DNA from 3 places in the Lentzea sp. DG1S-22 genome. Region 1 is predicted to be linked to each of the others. Evidence: riboswitches for the same ligand, from Rfam matches in the RefSeq annotation. Region 1 holds a riboswitch; each other region holds the start of a gene.
The links. A riboswitch is a leader RNA that binds a small molecule or an ion and turns the genes downstream of it on or off. The one in region 1 is predicted to bind S-adenosylmethionine.
Positions count from the first base shown of each region.

Region 2: another riboswitch for S-adenosylmethionine. It lies ahead of V1227_RS24610 (methionine ABC transporter ATP-binding protein); the one in region 1 lies ahead of thrC (threonine synthase).
Region 3: another riboswitch for S-adenosylmethionine. It lies ahead of V1227_RS36535 (aminotransferase class V-fold PLP-dependent enzyme); the one in region 1 lies ahead of thrC (threonine synthase).

Region 1 is NZ_CP143276.1:4,447,740-4,454,679, reverse strand. It holds gene V1227_RS20325 (DNA internalization-related competence protein ComEC/Rec2) at 1-395, shown strand, start outside; gene thrC (threonine synthase) at 379-1,635, opposite strand; SAM riboswitch class I at 1,647-1,790, opposite strand; gene holA (DNA polymerase III subunit delta) at 1,878-2,846, shown strand; gene V1227_RS20310 (hypothetical protein) at 2,857-3,696, opposite strand; gene rpsT (30S ribosomal protein S20) at 3,788-4,054, opposite strand; gene V1227_RS20300 (fibronectin type III-like domain-contianing protein) at 4,178-4,426, opposite strand; gene V1227_RS20295 (PIG-L deacetylase family protein) at 4,596-5,342, shown strand; gene V1227_RS20290 (hypothetical protein) at 5,339-5,572, opposite strand; gene V1227_RS20285 (SPFH domain-containing protein) at 5,572-6,504, opposite strand; gene V1227_RS20280 (NUDIX hydrolase) at 6,578-6,940, shown strand, end outside.
Region 2 is NZ_CP143276.1:5,319,983-5,326,922, forward strand. It holds gene V1227_RS24600 (MetQ/NlpA family ABC transporter substrate-binding protein) at 1-611, opposite strand, end outside; gene V1227_RS24605 (methionine ABC transporter permease) at 640-1,323, opposite strand; gene V1227_RS24610 (methionine ABC transporter ATP-binding protein) at 1,320-2,318, opposite strand; SAM riboswitch class I at 2,544-2,637, opposite strand; gene rsmA (16S rRNA (adenine(1518)-N(6)/adenine(1519)-N(6))-dimethyltransferase RsmA) at 2,726-3,553, opposite strand; gene V1227_RS24620 (transglycosylase family protein) at 4,013-5,422, opposite strand; gene V1227_RS24625 (TatD family hydrolase) at 5,726-6,547, opposite strand; gene metG (methionine--tRNA ligase) at 6,547-6,940, opposite strand, start outside.
Region 3 is NZ_CP143276.1:7,671,328-7,678,267, forward strand. It holds gene V1227_RS36515 (SRPBCC family protein) at 1-257, opposite strand, end outside; gene V1227_RS36520 (TetR/AcrR family transcriptional regulator) at 316-852, shown strand; gene V1227_RS36525 (M28 family metallopeptidase) at 865-1,797, opposite strand; gene V1227_RS36530 (potassium/proton antiporter) at 1,937-3,415, shown strand; SAM riboswitch class IV at 3,489-3,603, shown strand; gene V1227_RS36535 (aminotransferase class V-fold PLP-dependent enzyme) at 3,641-4,972, shown strand; gene lspA (signal peptidase II) at 4,996-5,703, shown strand; gene V1227_RS36545 (RluA family pseudouridine synthase) at 5,745-6,629, shown strand; gene V1227_RS36550 (NAD(P)-dependent oxidoreductase) at 6,703-6,940, shown strand, end outside.

The sequences.
Region 1 (6,940 bases):
GAAGAGGCGTACGACCTCATCGCCGAGCACGTGTTCGACGACGACCTGCGCATCGCCCCGGACGTCTGGCACGACTACCACTACAACGCCCTGAAGGCGGAAGCCCCGTGGCCGCAACGGATCGCGGCCTGGCGCGCAACCGTGGAGGCGGTCGGACCGCACGTGGTGGACGGCCTGCGGCGCTTCCCGCGCACGGGCTGGCTGAAGACGGACGCGATCGCCTTGTGAACCAATGTTCCCTGTCGAGATCACGTTGTGCCGCAACGGATAGGCATCCCGACAGGGCTGCGCGCTTCCGGAGCAGCCCATCTCTTGAACGAGACGTTCACCTACGGCTCCGGAGACGCAGTCTCGTCCCCGGAGCCGGAAAGGAGGTGACTACCCCAGCGCCTTGATCACTGCCTCGGCCGACGGCGGCACCGTCGCACGAGGGCCGATCGTGTCGCCGAGCGCGTCGAGGGTCTTGAGGCCGTCGCCGGTGATCAGCAGCACGGTCTCGGCGTCCGGGTCGAGCTGGCCCGACTCGATCAGCTTCTTCGCCGTCGCGACGGTCACGCCGCCGGCGGTCTCGGCGAAGATGCCCTCGGTGCGGGCGAGGAGCTTGATGCCCTCGACGACCTCTTCGTCGGTGACGTCCTCGATGGCACCGTTGGTGCGGCGCACCGCGTCGAGCACGTACGGGCCGTCGGCCGGGGCGCCGATCGCCAGCGAGCGGGCGATCGTGTCCGGGCGGACCGGGCGGATGACGTCGTGGCCCGCCTTGAAGGCGGCCGAGATCGGGGAGCAGCCGGTGGCCTGCGCGCCGAACACCTTGTACGGCGTGGCCTCGACGAGGTCGAGCTGGCCGAGTTCGCGGAACGCCTTGTCGACCTTGGTGAGCTGCGAGCCGGACGCGATCGGCACGACGATCTGGTCGGGCAGGCGCCAGCCGAGCTGCTCGGCGACCTCGTAGCCGAGCGTCTTCGAGCCCTCCGCGTAGTACGGGCGGACGTTGACGTTCACGAACGCCCAGTCCTCGTTCTCCGCGGCGAGCTCCTGGGCGAGGCGGTTGACGTCGTCGTAGTTGCCGTCGACGGCGATCAGGGCGCCCTCGTAGACGGCGCTCATGAGGATCTTGGCGCGCTCGAGGTTGGAGGGCACGAGGACGACCGACCGCCAGCCCGCGCGGGCGGCGGCCGCGGCGACAGCGTTCGCCAGGTTGCCGGTCGACGGGCAGGCCAGCACCTTGAAGCCGAGCTCGCGGGCGGCGGCGAGCGCGACGCCGACGACGCGGTCCTTGAACGAGTGGGTGGGGTTGCCGGTGTCGTCCTTGACCCAGATCTTGCGGACGCCCAGTGCCTTGGCGAGGTTGTGCGCCTCGACGAGGCGGGTGCCGCCGGGGTCGGTGTTCGGGTGCTGTTCCACAGTGGACGGAACGGGGAGGAGGCCGCGGTAGCGCCAGATCGACCTGGGGCCGGCTTCGATGTCCTCGCGCCGGATCTTCCCGAAGTCGTAGGCCACTTCCAGTGGCCCGAAACACTCCAGACAGGCGTACTCGGGAGCGAGAGGGGTTTCGTTGCCGCACTCACGGCACAGCAGCGCGCGGGCGGGGCCGAGGTCGAACTTGGTGCTCGTCGGCACAGAGACAGCAGTCATCGCGAGGTATCTCCTCATCTTTCCCGCGAAATCGAACGGGTCGGAATTGGCACCGTGATCGTCTGCACTCAGATGCGCGCACAGGTGTGCACACAGCGCTGACGCCGGTTGCCGGGGCTTCTTCGGGCCGGTCCCTCTGCCCCTCTGGATGAGCGGTGTTCAGTTGTGGCCACCAAGCTACGGCACCGGTCCGCCGCTGAGCCACCGTCGTCCACGATCCGGGACGTGGAAGGATGCGGAACGTGAGCGCACCGGAGTCACTGCACCTCGTCGTCGGCGAGGAGGAGCTGCTGGTCGAACGTGCTGTTCGGGCGGCTCTCGAGGCCGCACGCGAGGTCGATCCGAACGCCGACCTGACCCGCGTCCAGGTGACTGATCTCACGCCTCCGGAGCTGGCCGAACTGGTGAGCCCGTCGCTGTTCGCGGAGGGCCGCGTGATCGTCCTGCAGAACGCGCAGGACATCAGCAAGGAAGTCGCCGACACGGTGCTCTCCTACGTGAAGGCGCCTGCGGACGGGGTCACGCTCGTCGTCCTTCACACGGGTGGTGGCCGCAGCAAGGCCGCCAAGGACCTGCCCGGTCAGCTGAAGAAGGCCGGTGCCGCGGTCACGGAGTGCGGCAAGGTCACGAAGTCCGCCGAGCGCGAGGCGTTCGTGCGCAACGAGGTGAGGCAGGCGGGCGGCAAGATCGACCCGGAGGCCGTCGCCACGCTCATCGACGCCGTGGGCACGAACCTGCGCGAGCTCGCCGCGGCGGCCTCGCAGCTCGTCTCCGACACCGACGGCAAGGTGACGGTCGAGGAGATCCGCCGCTACCACCAGGGCAAGGCGGAGGTGACCGGGTTCGCCGTCGCGGAGAAGGCCGTCACCGGTGACCGCGCGGGTGCCATGGAGGCGCTGCGTTGGGCGATGCAGCTCGGTGTGCCGCACGTGCTGGTCGCGGACGCGCTGGCGGATGCGGTGCGCACGGTCGCGCGCGTGTCCGCGGTGGGGCGGGCCGACCCGTTCAGCCTGGCCGGCCCGCTCGGCATGCCGCCGTGGAAGATCAAGAAGGCCCAGGCCCAGTCGCGCGGCTGGGACCAGTCGGGTCTCGCCGACGCGATGCAGGTGGTCGCCGGTCTGAACGCCGACGTGAAGGGCGTCGCGGCCGACGCCGACTACGCGCTGGAACGCGCGGTGCTCCGGATCGTCGCCGCGCACGGCCGCCGCTGACCGGAGGAGGTCACCGCGGGATCCCGATCAGGTACTGGGCTCCCGTGAAGCCGGGCTCGACGCCGATCGTCCACGTGAACGACTCGGTGCGGTCGAGGCCGTCGACGATCCGGCGCAGTTCCGCGCGCCCGTACATGCGCAGGAACGACACGACGCTGTCGAAGAACATCATGAACGGCAGCACCGGCACGACGTAGGTGAGCAGCAGGCGCAGCAGGTAGCGCGGCAGGGGATTGCGCTGGAACGGCGCCGCCACCAGCACGGCCAGCGTCAGCAGGAACGGGAAGAACACCGGGTAGACGAACGACCGCTTGGTGTCCACGACGACGATCGGCTGCCGGGTGTCGACGGCGTTCTGCAGCATCCGCGCGGCGAGCGCGGGCGGGAAGTGGTGGAAGGCGCCGTAGATCGTGCGCGTCCCCTCGACCCGGCAGTCCGTGGCGTCGACCGAGGTGGGCACGTGGTCCACCGAGCAGCACGAATCGCGCAGCCGGCGCCGGTTCTCGGCTTCCACGCGTTCGAACGCGCGCACGTTCGGCACCAGGTCCGTCAGCGTGACGTGGGTGTGGACGCCTTCCGCGTGCAGCCGGCGCTGGATGAGCGGTACCGGTCCGCCGGAGCCCGCGCACAGGTCGACGATCCGGTGGTCCGCGCCCGACCGGTGGTCCGCGCCCGACCGGTGGTCCGCGCCCGACCGCAGCGCCCGTGCCAGTGGCCGTGAGTACTCCCGCGCCGCGTCCGTCAGCCGGTAGATCGTGGTGATCGACTCGGTGTGCAGGGTCCGCAGCACGGGCGGGGTGCCTTCGAGGTCGTGGAGTTCGACGAACTGAATGCGCGGCAGCGAGTCCATGGGAACTACGCCTACACCAGGAACGCGAAAGGGCTCCACCTCCCGGAGGAGGTGGAGCCCTTTGCGGAAGCTCGAGGCTCCGCGAGCGAGATCAGCCCTCGATCTTGTTCGCGCGCTGGGCCATCGCCGACTTCTTGTTGGCGGCCTGGTTGGCGTGGATGACGCCCTTGGTGGCGGCCTTGTCGAGCTTGCGGGACGCGTCCTGCAGCAGCTCCAGGGCCTTCGCCTTGTCACCGGCCTCGGCAGCCTCGCGGAACTTGCGGATGGCCGTCTTCAGGGACGACTTGACCGCCTTGTTGCGAAGGCGAGCCTTCTCGTTGGTCTTGATCCGCTTGAGCTGGGACTTGATGTTCGCCATGCGACATCACCCTTCTTGTCGAAACCGGGGTTCGTGGCGCGCTTCGTCGGCACCGGCCAAGGACCGGGTCTCCTCCACGGCGGAGAGCCGCGCGTTCACGACGACGAAGGATATCAGGCCAGCTCAGCGGACCGCGAAGGCGGCCTTCGCCGCGCCCACCACGGCCTCGTACCCGCCGCGCGCGACCTCACGCCGCCCGTCGCCGACGGTGAGCGCCAGCTGCGAGAGCCGGGACGACACCTCGACCTGCTTCAACTGCCCCGCAGCGAGTTCCACGCGCGTGAAGGCCACCAGACGCGCGTCGGGCGTGAGCACGGGGGGAGGCCGGCTGGCGCACGTACACCGGCGCGATCGCCGTGCCCGCGCGCCCATCGGTGTTCGCCCCCGTGGACTCCACCACGCCGTCACGGCGGTCCACGGACACCGTCGTCCCCCAGGTCTGAACGACGTGTACGACACGCCGAGACCGGCGGCCCACCCAGCGCTCGTCCCCGCAACTTCTTCCGCCGGTTCCCGGACGCCGGCCGCCTCGCACGGGACGATGACCGGCATGACACTGCCTGCCCTTCCGGAGGAGACCTTCCGGCGCGTGCTCTGCGTCGTCGCACACCCCGACGACATGGAGTACGGCACGTCCGCGGCCGTCGCCCGCTGGACCGAGCGCGGCATCGAGGTCGGCTACCTCCTGCTCACCCGCGGCGAGGCGGGGATGCCGAACCCGCCGGAGGAGACCGCACGGCTGCGCGTCGCCGAGCAGCGGGCCGCCTGCGCCGTGGTCGGTGTGGAGCACCTGACCGTGCTCGAACACCCCGATGGCGTCCTCGTCTACGGCCTGGACCTGCGCCGGGACATCTGCCGCGAGATCCGCCGCTTCAAGCCGGACGTCGTGTTCGGCTGCGGCTTCGAGGTCGAGACGCCCTACGGCTTCGACCAGGCCGACCACCGCGCGGCCGGGCTCGCGACCCTCGACGCGCTGCGCGACGCCGGCAACCGCTGGGTGTTCCCGGAACAGGTCGACGAGGGCCTGGAGCCGCACTCGGTGCGCTGGTACATCACTCCCGGGCTGGCCGGGTCCGGCGCGACCCACGGCGTCGACGTGACGGGTGAACCGCTGCGCCGCGGCGTCGCCTCGCTGGAAGCGCACGCCGAGTACCTGGCCGCGCTCCCGGACCACCCCGCCCCGGCCGACTTCATCCCGAAGTTCCTCGCGATGAGCGGCGAGGCCATGGGCGTCGAGCACGCCGTGCTCTTCCGCGCCCACGACCTCGAGGCACCGCCGGAGTTCTAAGCCTGTTCGTCCGGCTCTTCGTCGTTCTTGCTCCCGGGCTTCTTCGGGGGCCGGCCGCGGCGAGGCATCTTCTTCACCTCGCCGGGCAGCCGGCCCGCGTCCGCCAGCGCACGTCGCAGCAGGAACTCGATCTGCGCGTTGGTGCTGCGCAGCTCGTCGTTCGCCCACCTGCTCAGCGCGTCGTGCACGGCCGGGTCGAGCCTGAGCAGAACGCTTTTGCGATCCGCCATCAGGTGTAGAGCGACCCGGTGTTCACCACGGGCTGGGTGGAACGGTCACCGCACAGGACGACGAGCAGGTTCGAGACCATCGCCGCCTTGCGCTCCTCGTCGAGCTCGACGACCTCGTGGTCGGCGAGCCGTTCCAGCGCGAGCTCGACCATGCCGACGGCACCCTCGACGATCCGGGTCCGCGCCGCCACGACCGCGCCGGCCTGCTGACGCTGCAACATGGCGTGGGCGATCTCCGGCGCGTACGCGAGGTGCGTGAGCCGTGACTCGATCACCTTCACGCCCGCGGACTGCACGCGCGCCGCGATCTCGATCGCCAGCGTCTCGGTGATCTCGTCCGCGTTCTCCCGCAGAGACAGACCCGTCTCGGCGTGGTTGTCGTACGGGTAGCTGTTCGCGATGTGCCGCACCGCGGTCTCGGTCTGGATGCCCACGAACCGCACGAAGTCGTCGACCTCGAACCGTGCGCGCGCAGTGTCCTCGACCTGCCACACGACCACAGCGGCGATCTCGATCGGGTTGCCGTCGGCGTCGTTGACCTTGAGGGTCGCCGTCTCGTGGTTGCGGATCCTGACGGAGATCTTCTCCCTGGTGGTGAGCGGGTTCGCCCACCGCAGACCGTCCGTGCGGACCGTGCCGACGTACCGGCCGAGGAACTGCAGCACCCGCACCTCACCCGGCGCGACGGTGAAGAGCCCCTTCCAGATCAGAGCCCCGGCGCCGAAGAGCAGGAGCCCCGCGATCAGCAGGCCCGGCGACGGGTCACCGCCGTCGGGGTCGATCGCCCTGACGCCCTCGATGATCGTCCACGCGCTCACAGCCAGCACCGCCAAACCCACGAGGAACATCGGCAGACCGGGCAGCTCCCGCGCGTGCTTCTCACGGACGACAGGCGCCGGCATGTGGACCGTCGTGTCGATGGATGCGCTCATCCAGACCCCCTAGCGAAGTAGTAGCTAAGTGATATCACTTTTTTCGCGCCGACCGCAAGTTACGCTCCGTAGCATGAGGGCGAAGAAGCAGCGCGTGGCCGCGTACGGGGTGTGCATCAACGACGACGACGAGATCCTGCTGGCGCGCTGGCTTGGCCCTAAGGGCAAACGTTGGATCCTCCCCGGCGGCGGCATCGACCACGGCGAGCACCCGTACGACGGGGTCGTCCGGGAGGTCGAGGAGGAGACCGGCTACCTCGCCGAGGTGGTCCGCCTGCTCGGCATCGACTCCGAGCTCCGCGAGGAGCCCGACCGCGACTACCACGCCCTTCGCATCATGTACGAGGTGCGGATCGTCGGCGGCGAGCTCCGCAACGAGGTGGACGGCACGACCGACCTCGCGCAGTGGTTCCCTCTCGCAGACATCGGAGAGCTG
Region 2 (6,940 bases), 870 kb from region 1:
TCGATGGCGTAGTTGCCGTTGATGACCGAGGCGTCGGTGTCCTCCAGCGAACGCGGCAGCTGAGCGGCCTCCAGCGGCACGAACTGCAGGTTCTTGGGGTTCTCCGCGATGTCGCGCACGGTCGGCTGGTCGACGGCCTTGAGCTTGATCAGGCCGTTCGCCTCCAGCAGCTTCAGGCCGCGGGCCTCGTTCGTGGCGTCGTTGGCGACGGCGATCTTGGCGCCGTTCTGCAGCTCGTCGAGCTTCTTGGCCTTCTTGGAGTAGAGGCCGAGCGGCTCGACGTGGACCGGCTGGACCCACTCGACCTCCGCGCCGCTCTCCTTGGTGAACGTCTCCAGGTACGGGACGGTCTGGAAGTAGTTGGCGTCGAGCGACCCGTCGACCAGCGCCGTGTTCGGCTGCACGTAGTCGGTGAACTCGACGACCTCGATCTTGAGACCCTTCGACGAGGCGAGGTTGTCGGCCACGTACTCGAGGATCTGGGCGTGCGGGACCGGCGAGACGCCGACCTTCAGCGTGTCCGAGGCGGACGAGCCACCACCGGACGAGCAAGCAGACAAAGCCGCCACACCGGACAAAGCAACTGCGATCAGGGCAGCACGAATACGCATGACGTTCCTTTTGAGAATCGCTACGGGTCTAGACGGAGGCGTGCCGGCGCCGGTCGGACGCACGGGCGGCACGGGTGAAACCGAGCTGGATCACGGTGGTGAGCACGGCGAGCCACGCCACGGTGCTCCACAGGATCCGGTCGTTGAAGCGCTGGTAGCCCTCGCGGATCGCGAGGTCGCCGAGGCCACCGCCCCCGATCACGCCCGCCATCGCCGAGTACCCGATGAGGGCGATCACGGTGACGCCGATGGCGTTGATCAGCGCGGGCATCGACTCGCGGATCAGCACGCTGCGCACGATCTTCAACGTCGAGGCGCCCGTGGTGATCGCGGCCTCGACCACGGTCACGTGCACCTCGGACAGGATGTTCTGCACCAGCCGCCCGACGAACGGGATCGCTCCCACGGCCAGCGGCACGATGACCGCCGTGCTGCCGATGGAACCGCCGACGATCAGCCGGGTGACCGACGTGAGCGCGACGAGCAGCACGATGAACGGCATCGAGCGACCGAGGTCGGTGACGAAGCTCAGAACCCTGTGCACCGCGGCGTTCGGCCGCAGCCCGCCCTTGGCGGTGAGCTGCAGCCAGACACCTACGGGAACTCCCAGCAGTGTTGCGATGACGGTGGAGACGCCGACCATGTACAGCGTTTCCCCGGTGGCCTCGACGAGGTACGCGACGACGTCGGACCAGGGTGTTGCAGACCTCACGCAGCTACTCCCTGCGGCCCCTTCAGGGACCTCTGCACAGCGCCTCCGGCCTCGCCGATCCACTCGAGAGCGGAGTCGGAACGTTCGCCGTTCAGCCCCAGGCGGAAGCGCGCGACCGGGGTCTCCCCGAGACGCGTCAGGCCACCGCCGACGATGTTGAGCTCGACCCCGAACCGGTGCGCGGCCTCGGGCAGCAGCGCGCCGACCGCGGCGAACCCGACGAGCACGACGTCCGCGACGCGGTCGTAGCTGCTCTCGTTGATCGGGTTCAGGTCGACGGCGGGCAGCAGGGCGCTGCTCGTGCGGCTGACCGGGTCGTTGACCAGGTCGAGCACCTTGCCGTGTTCGACGACGCGGCCCTGCTCCAGCACGGCGACGTCGTCGCAGATCTTCCGGACCACGCCCATGTCGTGCGTGACGACGAGCACGGTCACACCGAGCTCAGCGCGCGCACGGTCGAGCACCGTCAGCACTGAACCGGTGGTCTCCGGGTCCAGGGCGGACGTGGGCTCGTCGGCGAGGAGCACGGACGGGTTGGCGGCGAGGGCACGCGCCACGGCGATGCGCTGGCGCTGCCCGCCGGACAGCTGGTCGGGGTACGCGCCGGCCTTGTCGGTCAGCCCGACGAGGTCCAGCAGCTCACCGACACGGGTGCGCCGCTGCGGCCCCGGCACACCGGCGGACTCGAGCGGAAGCGCGATGTTGCCGGCCGCGGTGCGCTGGCGGAGCAGCGAATCCCCCTGCGGCACAACGCCGATCTGGCGACGGGCGGCACGCAGCGCCGACCCGTCGAGGCTCGTGATGTCGGTGCCGTCGACGCGGATCGCCCCGGAGTCGGGACGCTCCAGCAGCGCGACGCAGCGGGCGAGCGTCGACTTGCCGGCACCACTGGGGCCGACGACGCCGAGCACGGTGCCGGCCTCGACGTCGAGGGTCACGCCGTTGAGGGCGCTGACGCCCTGGAAGGACTTGGTGAGGTTTTCGACAGTGATCACTTCTGCTCCACGGCTGCGCGCGACGGCACCTCGTCCGCTGGTGTTCGCGGACGTGCGCGGTCGAAGTTTGCTGCTCAGGTGTGTGCGCCACTCCGCGATCGAGTGCGCGTCAGAGGACTTTGAGAAGGCGCCCTAGACGAGGTGGCGACGACATGCAGAAGCGGTGCGACGGCACTGGTCGACAACTCGACGGCGCGTCAGCATTCGCACGGTACCCATGGTGCTCCTCCATCGGTCCTGGCGTTAGCACCTGCCCGCATCCAGCGGGTGGTTGCTGCGACGTCGTAGAGCCAGGTCTCTCAGTCGCTCCGGATGGCAAGTAGCAGTCAACCGGACGGACGTTCGGTTGCGCAAGCCAGAATCCGATTCGTTCGACAGATCACACTGTTGGCCGAAGGATCCCCGGCCTAGACCTCGGCGATCCGGATGAAGTCGATCACCGTCAGCTGCTCGCCCCGGAGCTGCGGGTCGACACCCGCCTTGGCGAGCACCTCGTCGACGTTCGCGGTGTGCCCGCGGAGGGCGGCCCGGAGGGTCTTGCGACGTTGCGCGAACGCGGCGTCGACGACCGCGAAGAGCTTCTTGCGATCCACAGTGGACAACGGCTTTTCGTGGCGCTGGAACCACACCAGCCCGGAGTCGACGTTGGGCGCGGGCCAGAACACGTTCTTGCCGATCGCGCCGGCCTTCTTCGCCTCGGCGTACCAGGCGAGCTTCACGCTGGGGACGCCGTAGATCTTGCTCCCGGGCTTCGCGGCCATGCGGTCGGCCACCTCCGCCTGGACCATGACAAGACCCTTCCGGAGGCTCGGGAGTTCGGCCAGGAGGTGTAGGACCACCGGGACCGCGACGTTGTACGGGAGGTTGGCGACGATCGCGGTGGGTTGCACCGGCAGGTCCTCTTGGGTGACTTTCATGGCGTCCCTGAGGACCACGTGCAACTTGCTCGCGTTCTCCGGGTCCATCTCCGCGACGGTCCGGGGAAGCCTCCGCGCCAGCGGCGGGTCGATCTCCACCGCGACGACCTGGCTGGCGCTGGGGAGCAGGGCGAGGGTGAGGCTGCCCAGGCCCGGACCGACCTCGAGGACGACGTCGTCCTCGGCCAGGCCGGCCGCCGCGACGATCTTGCGGACCGTGTTGGGGTCGTGCACGAAGTTCTGGCCCAGCTTCTTGGTCGGGCGGATGTCCAGTTCGGCGGCTAGACGGCGGACTTCGGCGGGTCCCAGCAGGCTCACCCGGGCATTCTCTCAGGCTGCTGGTCCGGGGCTTGGTCACCCCTCACCGGGGCGAGTGGGAGGGTGCTCCACGGGGCGGCTTGGCGCGCGGGTCGGCTCGGCGCCATCGCGGCCGGCGGAAGGCCGGCTCGCCTTCGACTCCGCCCCGCCGTTCCACCATCCCGGGACTGTCAGACCCGCCGAGTACGGTCGGTCGCGGGGGACGCCGAATTCGAGGGGACCCTTGCGCGAGCCTGCCCGCGCCAAGCCCTTCGCACCGCCAACCCCGCACAAGGCACGGGTGCTCGCCCAACTCCGGCTCCCGCCTCACCGCCTCCAGCGCGGCCGCTCACCGCCGTCAGCCGCAGCCGAGGTGCCCGCGGCCGGAAACCCGCACACGGCACAGGTGGGCGGAACCGCGAAGGCCGCCCTGGCGAACCAGGACGGCCTTCGTGCGGGGGACGGGGAGGCGACGCGGGTCTACGGCAGGCCGAGCTTGGCGCGGCAGCCCGGCCACGCCGAGTACGTGCCGCCGCGGCCGTCGCGGAGCTTGGTGGCGATGGCGATCTGCTGTTCGCGCGTCGCCTGGTGCGGGTAGGCGGCGAAGGCCGCGCCGCCGTAGGCGTCCCAGGTGCTCTTGTTGAACTGCAGGCCGCCGTAGTAGCCGTTGCCGGTGTTGATGGCCCAGTTGCCGCCCGCTTCGCACTTGGCGAGGCGGTCCCAGACCTCGCCGCCGGGGAGGGGCTTGGTGCCCACGACGATCTTCTTGGGTTTCGGCTCCTTGGTGACCTTGCTGCCCAGCTTCTCGCGGCTGATCTCCTTGCCGTTCTTCACGGTCACGCGGTACTGGGAGATCTGCTCGCCGGCGGCGCCGGGGTCGACGACCTTCTGCTCGCCCGCGTTCATGTTCGGGTCGTTGGTCTTCTCGACCGGCGCGGCGACCGGCTCGTTCACGTTGATGACCGTGACGCCGGTGCGGGAGATGTAGACCTCGGCGCCGGTGGCGAGCTTCACGTCGGCACCGGACGAGACGGCGTCCTCGGGGCCGAGGGAGAGGTTCTCGGACTTCAGCAGCTCGTCGACGGTGAGGGCGGTGGTCTTGACCTCGCGGACCGGGTTCGCGCCGTCGAACAGCTTGATGGTCTTGCTGGTCTTGACCTCGAGGTTCATGCCCTCGAGCGGCACGTCCTGCGAGCCGGGCGCGGACATCCACGCGCCTTCGAGGTTCACGCCGAGCTGCTTGGCGGCTTCCTCGACGGTGACGGAGCGGACCCAGTCCTCGCGGGCCTGGCCGTCGACGCTCATCTTGAGCAGGCGGCCGCGGTCGAGGCTGATCTTGCCGCCGTCGGAGATCGGGGCGTTCAGCGACGGGGACAGGGCGTCGTGCTCACCGACGACGATGCCTTCTTCCGCCAGGACCTCGCCGACCGTGCCCTCGTAGGAGTGGACGGTCTGCAGCGCGCCGTCGACCTCGACGGTCAGCGACTTGTCCATCGCCATCGCGGTCACGCCGCCGCCGGAGATCGACACGAGGACCGCGGCGACCGCGCCCTTGAGGAAGCGGCGCTTCCAGTTCGTGGCGGCCTTGACGAGCAGCTGCGGGTCGCTCTTCTCCTCTTCCTCCGACGGGAGGACGAGGGGCGGCATGATCGTCGTCTCGGCGTTGATGAGACGGATCAGCTCGTCGACGTCGACGTTGGCCGAGGCGAGCAGGTCGTCCGCGTCCGGTCCGAGCACCTCGAGCACGTCCGCGGGCGTGATGGTCAGCGCACCGGCGGGAAAGCTCGGGTGGGGATCGACGACGCCAACCGCGGTGCCCCCGACCGGCGTGAACCAGTCGGTGTCCTCGTTGAAGTCGTAAGGAGCGGCAGTTCTGTCGCTACCGGACATCAGGGTCGATACCTCCATTGCGGAAGCTGTGAGGCCACCGCACAGTTGGCGTTGACAAGATCATTCGAGTTGGAGCTCGAAGGTTCCCGGCAACTCCTCCTACGTGGTCTCGCTGCTTGTCGCTTCTGGCTTCGGTCCCGCCCCGACTGCGGGCGTGCTCCGAACCGACAACGTCGGTTCAGGTGGCACGGTCACGGGACAGTAACGGGGCAAAGCACGTTGCGCAAACACCCCTACCGATGTTGTGACCTCAGTCACCCATGGAGGTAGGAACCCTGTACTCCGTTTGCTCCAAGTCATTTTTCAGCGGTCGAAGCCGAACACTCGTTGAGCAGTACGGGTGACGGCGGTGCAGAGTTCAGAAAGATCTTCGCCACGGAGAGTGGCAAGATCCCGAACTGTGTAATTCACACAATAGGGTTCGTTCGGACGGCCCCGGTACGGGTGCGGCGTCAGGAACGGCGCGTCCGTCTCGACCAGCAGCTGGTCCTGCGGCACCAGCACCGCCGCCTCCCGCAGCGCGCGGGCGTTCCTGAACGTCACCGGGCCGGCGAACGACAGGACGTACCCCGCGTCGACGCACCGCCGGGCGAAGTCCGCGTCGCCGGAGAAGCAGTGGAAGACCACAGTGGACGGTGCGCCCTCGGCGTCGAGGATCTCGAGGATGTCCTCGTGCGCGTCCCGGTCGTGGATCATCAACGGCTTCCCGACGCGCTTGGAAAGGTCGATGTGCCAACGGAAGGCCTCGTGCTGGGCGGCCGGCGGCGAGTAGTCCCAGTAGTAGTCGAGACCGGTCTCGCCGATCGCCACCACGCGCGGCAGGACGGCCAGCCGCTCCAGTTCCGCCTTCTCCGCGTCGCCGAACGACGAGGTGCGCGTCGGGTGCACGGCCACCGCGGCGTAGACCCGCGGGTCCCAAGTGGACGCTTCGGCGGCCCACGTGGCGGCGGCCAAGTCGTCCGCCACGGTGACCACGTGCGAGACCCCGGCGGCGTTCGCGCGGTCGAGCAGCACCGCCACGTCTTCCGGTGAGGTGGCGCCGCACGCGTCGAGGTGCGTGTGGGCGTCGATCACCGGTGCCGGAAGGGCTTCCGGCACCGGCGGTCGTTCCTTCTTCTCCGCCACTAGTCGGTCACGATCGGAGCCCACTCGGGCCCGACCTCGCCGAGCTTCGCGTCGAGCTTCGCGAACAGCGGCGACGGCTTCTGCAGCGGGCGACCGACCTCGATCGGCGTGGACTCCCACTTGGCCTGCTCGCCGGCGTAGTCACCGGTCAGCACCGGGTACGAGCGCTCGGGGACGTCCAGGTCGGCGACCTCGGTCATCTCCGGCTGTGCGGCCCACACGCCCGTGCCGCCCAACGCCTCGTGCACCTTCTGCGCCGAGTGCGGCAGGAACGGCGTCATGAGCGTGTTCGCGTCCTGGACCACCTGCAGCGCCGTGTGCAGCACCGAGTCGCGGCGCTCCGGGTCGTCCTTGAGCTTCCACGGCTCCTGGTCGGACAGGTACTTGTTCGCC
Region 3 (6,940 bases), 3.2 Mb from region 1:
AGCTCGTGCCGCAGGACCGTGCCGGACGCCGAGAGCGTGTGACTGCCCGACATGTCGACGAACTCGAAGGTGATCGACTCGCCGGGCACGAACTCGGTGCAGCGGTAGCGGATCGGCCCGTGCCCGCCGTCGGCGCCGACCCCGAGCGGCCGGTCGAACTCCAGCTTGCCCCACGCCGGTGGCCAGAGCTCCTGGATGCGGTCGACGAACGGGCCCGCGGGCACGCCGAGGTCGCGGGTGTGGACGTTCCTGATCATGAGAGCCCCTTCCATACGCTGCCGTATGTTCCTGGACCGTACGGTAGCGTATGGGAGCGTGGCGCGGCGGAATCGTGACGACTGGACTGAGATAGCGCTGAGAGCGCTGGCCGAAGGCGGGCTCGGCGCCGTCGCGATCGAGCCGCTGGCGGCGCGGGCCGGCGCCACGAAGGGCAGCGTCTACCACCACTTCCCGAACCGCGAGGCGTTGCTGCGGGCGACCGTCGAGCGGTGGGAGCGGGAGCACACCGAGAAGGTCATCGAGCTCGTCGAGTCCGAGGGGACGCCGCAGGACAAGCTCAGGACGTTGTTCACCCTGGTGCTCGACACGACCCGCAAGGGCTCGGTCGAGATGGCGTTGCAGGCCGGGGCGGGCAACGAGGTGATCGCGCCCGTTCTCGAGCGGGTCACGAAGAAGCGGATCGGCTACGTCACGGAGCTCTTCGTGCGGCTCGGGTTCGACCGGGACCACGCGAGGAAGCGGGCGTTGATCGCGTTCAGCCTCTACCTCGGGCAGGCGCAGATGTGGGTGAGCCTGCCCGGCCTCGTCGAACCGGTGCTCGACGAGGCCGTGCAGGTGCTCACCGCCCGGTGATCAGGCAGGTGATCAGGAAGCGGTCGCCCACAGCGCGGAGGCGATCACGTCCGCGTTCCGGTCGAGCGCCGTGGTGCTGACGTTCGCCGTGGTGTCGCAGGAGCGGTGGTAGCAGCGGTCGTAGGCCTGGCCGGCCGTGCCGCCCCACTTCTGCGCCTGGGCCGCGGTCTTGATGCCCTCGGCGCCGGTGAAGGTGCCGCCGACCGGGATGCCCGCGCGGGCGAACGCCGCGTGGTCGGAGCGGCCGCCGACGCTGGTCAGCTCGGTCTGGACGTTGAGCGCCGTGAAGCCCGCCTGGAGCCGCTGCTGCAGCGCGAGCGAGCCGGAGGGCTGGCCGGAGGCGCTGTAGACGAAGTAGCCGGGGTTGGGCGAGCCGGTCATGTCGAAGTTCAGGTATGCCTTGATCTTCGACCGGTCGGTGGTGCTCAGCGAGTTCACGTAGAACGTCGACCCGCGCAGGCCGAGCTCCTCGGCGCCCCACCAGCCGAACCGCACGTGCTTGGTCGGCTGGAAGCCCGTCGCCCTCATCTGCAGGGCGACCTCGAGCAGGGACGCGGACCCCGTGCCGTTGTCGTTGATGCCGGGGCCCGACGTGACGCTGTCGAGGTGGCCGCCGAGCATGACCGTGTTGTTGGTGTCGCCGCCGGGGTAGTCCGCGATCAGGTTGTAGCCGGTGGCGCCGTTGTAGGTGAACGACTGGACGCGGGTGGTGAAGCCCGCCGCGTCGAGCTTGCCCTTCACCCAGTTGACCGAGGCCAGGTACCCCGGACGTCCGTGGGCGCGGTTGCCGCCGTTGGCGTTCGCGATGGACTGGAACTGGTTGAGGTGGGCTTGCACGTTCGCCACGTTGATGTCGGGCGCCGCCAGTGCCGACGGTGCGGCGGCTTGCGCCGTGGTTGCTCCGGCCATCGTCAAGGCGGCCGCCAGTGCGATCAGGATCCTCATGGTTCAACTCCGTGCAGGGTTGGGATTGAGCCACTGATCAACATGCTCCGTCGTGCATGACCCCGCTAGGGGCGAACGGCTGGAGTTGTTGACTCGTCTGATTCGTCGGAATCGATGGTGATCAACCAGAATGGTCCGGGTGGGTGACGTCACGGTCGTTCTGGGTGTCGGTGCCGTCGTGCTGCTGATCTCCGTGATCGCGGTGCGGGTGTCGACTCGCCTCGGCCTGCCCTCGCTGTTGCTGTACCTCGGCATCGGCGTGCTCCTCGGCGAGTCCGTCTTCGGCATCAGGTTCGACGACGCCGGCCTCACGCAGTCCCTCGGCATCGCCGCACTGGTGCTGATCCTGACCGAGGGCGGCATCACCACCCGCTGGAGCGCGGTGAAACCCTCGCTGTGGCTGGGGGTCGCACTGTCCACAGTGGCCGTTGTGGTGAGCGTCGCCGTCACCGGTACGGCACTGCACTTCCTGCTCGGCCTCGACTGGCGGATCGCGTTGCTCTGGGGAGCGGTGCTGTCGTCCACCGACGCCGCGGCCGTGTTCAGCGTCCTGCGGTCGTTGGGTGTCGGGGCGCGGCTCACGGGCGCGCTCGAACTGGAGTCCGGTCTCAACGACGCACCGGTCTACATCGCCGTCGTGCTGCTGGCGTCCTCGGACCGGATCTCGTGGACCGCGCCGCTGCTGGTGGTCTACGAACTGGGCGCGGGAGCGCTCATCGGCGTCCTGCTGGGCGTCCTGGGCGCCGCGGGCCTGAGACGCGCGGCGCTGCCCTCGACCGGTCTCTACCCGCTCGCCACCGTGGCCGTGTGCGTGATGGCCTACACGGCCGGCGACCTCGCGCACGCCTCCGGCTTCCTCGCCACCTACGTCGCCGCGCTGGTGCTCGGCAACGCCCGCCTGCCGCACCGCGCCGACACGCTCTCGTTCGCCGAAGGTCTCGGCTGGCTGGCCCAGATCGGGCTCTTCGTCCTGCTCGGCCTCTACGCCTCGCCGTCACGGCTGCTCGACGTGCTGTTCCCCGCGCTGGTCGCGGGCGTGGTGCTGACGTTCGTCGCCCGGCCGTTGTCGGTGGTGCTGGCCTCGCTGCCGTTCAAGGTGCCGTGGCGTGAGCAGGCGTTCCTCTCGTGGTCCGGCCTGCGCGGCGCGGTGCCGATCGTGTTCGCGCTGATCCCGCTGATCCAGGGGGTCGAGGGCGCGCGGCAGCTGGTCGACGTGGTGTTCCTGCTGGTCATCATCCTGACGATCGTGCAGGGCACGACGCTGCCGTTCCTCGCGCGCCGACTGGGGCTGGTGAAGACGGGGGAGGCGTTGGAGGTCCAGGTCGACTCCTCGCCGCTCGACGAGCTCGGCGCCGAGCTGCTGCAGGTGCACATCCAGCGCGGGTCGAAGCTGCACGGCGTCTACATGTCCGAGCTGAGGCTGCCCGGCGGCGCCACGGTGAGCCTCGTGGTGCGCGGCGGGAAGAGTTTCACGCCACAACCGACGACCCGGCTCCAGACCGAGGACCAGTTGCTCATCGTGACGACGGAGGAGGCGCGCGAAGCCGCTGAACGGCGCGTTCGAGCCGTCGACAGGGCCGGCCGCTACGCGCGCTGGAAGGGCGAGACCGGCGAATGATCGGTCTGCGAGCCTTCCCAGCATGTGAATCGGGTGTCGACGAGCGCGTCACCCTCCGCTAACGTCGTCGGCAGGTCATGAGAGCCAGCGTCAAGCCCAAGCTTGCTGGCCGGCAACCCTCCAACCGCGGTGGGGTGCCCTTGGTGAGGACCTGGTCCGGCGCGTGGGGCGCCGGTCAAGCGCGGGCCTTCGCGACACGGGGCCCCTGGCCTCGGAGGCAGCTCGATGACGCTCGCGATCACCCCTGGAACCACCACTTCCGTCCCGGCCGTCGTCGGTGCCGACCTGCGGGTTCCCCTGGTGACCGGAGAGCGCGTCACCTACGCCAACCTCGACCACGCGGCGTCGGCGCCCTGCCTGCAGGAGGTGCGCGACGCCGTCGACGAGCTGCTGCCCTGGTACGCCAGCGTGCACCGCGGTGCCGGGTTCGCCTCCCAGGTCTCGACCCGCGTCTACGAGCAGGCGCGCGACCGCGTCCGCAGGTTCGTCGGCGCGCACCCCTCCGACACCGTCGTCTTCACCCGCAACACCACCGACTCGCTGAACCTGTTGGCGCGCAGCGTTCCCCGCAACACCGCGGTCGTCCTGTTCGACAGCGAGCACCACGCGGCGCTGCTGCCGTGGCGCGGGCCGAACGTCCAGCGCGTTCCCGCTCCGTCTTCGTCCGGCGCCGCGGTGGTGGCGCTGGACCGGGCTCTCGCCGCCGCCCCGGTCGGCCCTCGGCTCGTGATCGTCACCGGGGCGTCCAACGTCACGGGGGAGCTGTGGCCGGTCGCCGAGTTCGCGAACCTCGCCCGCCGCCACGGCGCGCGCATCGCGCTCGACGCCGCGCAGCTCGCCCCGCACCGCCCGATCAACGCCCGTGAGCTGGGCGTCGACTACGTGGCCTTCTCCGGGCACAAGATCTACGCGCCGTTCGGCGCCGGCGTGCTGGTCGGCCGTGCCGACTGGTTGCAGCAGGCCCAGCCGTACCTCGTCGGCGGCGGCGCGACCTCGAAGGTCACCGACCACGGCGACCGCCTGGGCGTCGCGTGGTCCGCCGTGCCCGAGCGGCACGAGGCCGGCAGCCCGAACGTCGTCGGCGTGCACGCCCTCGCGGCGGCCTGCGAGATCCTGTCGCGGCACTGGGAGCAGACGGTCGCGCACGAGCAGGAGCTGCTGACGCGCCTGCGGGACGGCCTGCGCACGGTTCCCGGCTTCCGCGAGCTGTCGATCCTGACCGACGCCGACAAGGTCGGCGTCGTGAGCTTCACGATCAGCGGTTTCGACGCGGGCTTCCTCGCGGCGGCGCTCTCCGCCGAGTACGGCATCGGTGTCCGCGACGGCGCGTTCTGCGCGCACGTGATCGTGAGTCGCCTGGTGAAGAAGGCCGGATCGCACGAACAGCGTGCCGTGCGCGCGTCGATCGGCCTCGGCACGACGGCCGAGCACGTCGACCGCTTGGTGGCGGCGTTGCGCACGCTCGTCACCGAAGGTCCGAAGTGGACCTACACCCGGCGCGACGGCCGCTGGGTGCCCGAGGACGACGGCCGAACCCTGCCGCCGTTCCTCGCGTAGTCCCGGTAGTGGACAATGACCTGGTGAGTGACGAGTCCAAGGCCGCGGAGAAGGTCTCCGGGAAGGCCGCTGAACCGCCTGCCGAGGTGCAGGTCAGCGAGCCCGGGACGGCCGAGGCGACCGTGGTCGCGGCCGAGGAGCCCGCCGAGGCCGAGTCCCCCGCGGAGGCGGAGGACGACGAGGAGGGCTTCTCGATCACCGGCTCGCTGCCGGAGCCGAAGACCACGCTCCTCGCGGTGCTGGCCGGCGGCGTGCTGGCCCTGGACGTGCTCACCAAGGTCCTGTCCGTGGCGTTCCTCGAGGGTGCCGACCCGATCAAGGTCTTCGGGGGCGCGCTCTACCTGACGTTCGTCCGCAACCCCGGTGCCGCCTTCGGCCTCGCCGAGGGCTGGACGTGGATCCTGGCGCTGATCGCGCTGGGCGTCGTCGGGTTCATCCTCTGGATCTCGCGCAACCTCCGCTCGCAGGGCTGGGCCGTCGGCCTGGGCCTGGTGCTGGGCGGCGCCGTCGGCAACCTCGCCGACCGCCTGTTCCGCGAGCCGGGGCCGATGCGCGGCCACGTGGTGGACTTCCTGTCGCTTTTCGACCCGTTCGGCCGTGTGTGGCCGGTGTTCAACGTCGCCGACATGGCGATCGTCGGCGGTGGCGCCACGATCATCGTGCTGGCGCTCCTGCAGCACGACTACGACGGGACGGTTCACAAGGAGAAGAAGGTCGAGGACCCCGCTTGAGCGGATACCGAACGCTGCCGATTCCCGACGGTCTGGACGGCATGCGCGTGGACGCCGGCCTCGCGAAGCTCCTGGGCCTCTCGCGCACGGCCGTCGCTGCCATCGCCGACGCGGACGAGGTGCTGGTCAACGGCCGCGTCGTCGGCAAGTCCGACCGGCTGACGGCCGGGGCGATGCTCGAGATCACGCTGCCGGCGCCGCCGCAGCCGATCACCGTGCAGGCGATCCCCGTCGAGGGCCTGGAGATCATCCACGAGGACGACGACATCATCGTCGTCGACAAGCCCGTCGGTGTCGCCGTGCACCCGTCGCCGGGCTGGACCGGGCCGACCGTGGTGGGCGGGCTCGCCGCCGCGGGCCACCGCGTCGCCACGTCCGGTGCCGCCGAGCGCCAGGGCGTCGTGCACCGGCTCGACGTCGGCACGACCGGCGTCATGGTCGTCGCGAAGTCCGAGTCGGCCTACTCCGCGCTGAAGCACGCCTTCAAGGAGCGGACCGTCGACAAGGTCTACCACGCGATCGTGCAGGGCCACCCTGACCCGATCAAGGGCACCATCGACGCCCCGATCGACCGCCACCCGAAGCACGACTACAAGTTCGCCGTGATGAACTCCGGCAAGCCCTCCATCACGCACTACGAGGTGATCGAGGCGTTCCGCGCGGCGTCGTTCGTCGAGGTGCACCTGGAGACCGGGCGCACCCACCAGATCCGCGTGCACTTCTCGGCGCTGCACCACCCGTGCGTGGGCGACCTGACGTACGGCGCCGACCCGACGCTGGCCAAGCGCCTCGGGGTGTCGCGGCAGTGGCTGCACGCGCGCCAGCTCGGGTTCCACCACCCCGGCACCGGCGAGTGGGTCGCGTTCACCTCGGACTACCCGGACGACCTGGCCGCGGCGCTGGAGAAGCTGCGCGACGAGGGCTGATTGCGTCTGGGTAAATCACCGGTTGACGACGTTGCACTTGATGTCAATCGGTGTGCTCCATAGCGTTCTCGGCATGAACCTCATCGTTCTCGCAGCCTCCGGACGGACCGGTCTCGCGCTGGCCCGGCAGGCCCTCGGCCGCGGCCACACCGTCACGGCCGTCGCCCGCGACCCGCGGCGGATCGGCCTCGACCACGAGAACCTCCGCAAGGTGGCGGGCGACGTGACGGACCCCGCGAGCATCGCCGCGGTCGTCTTCCCGGACTCCGTCGTGGTGTCCGGGCTCGGCACCGACGTGCCCGGCGTGCTGC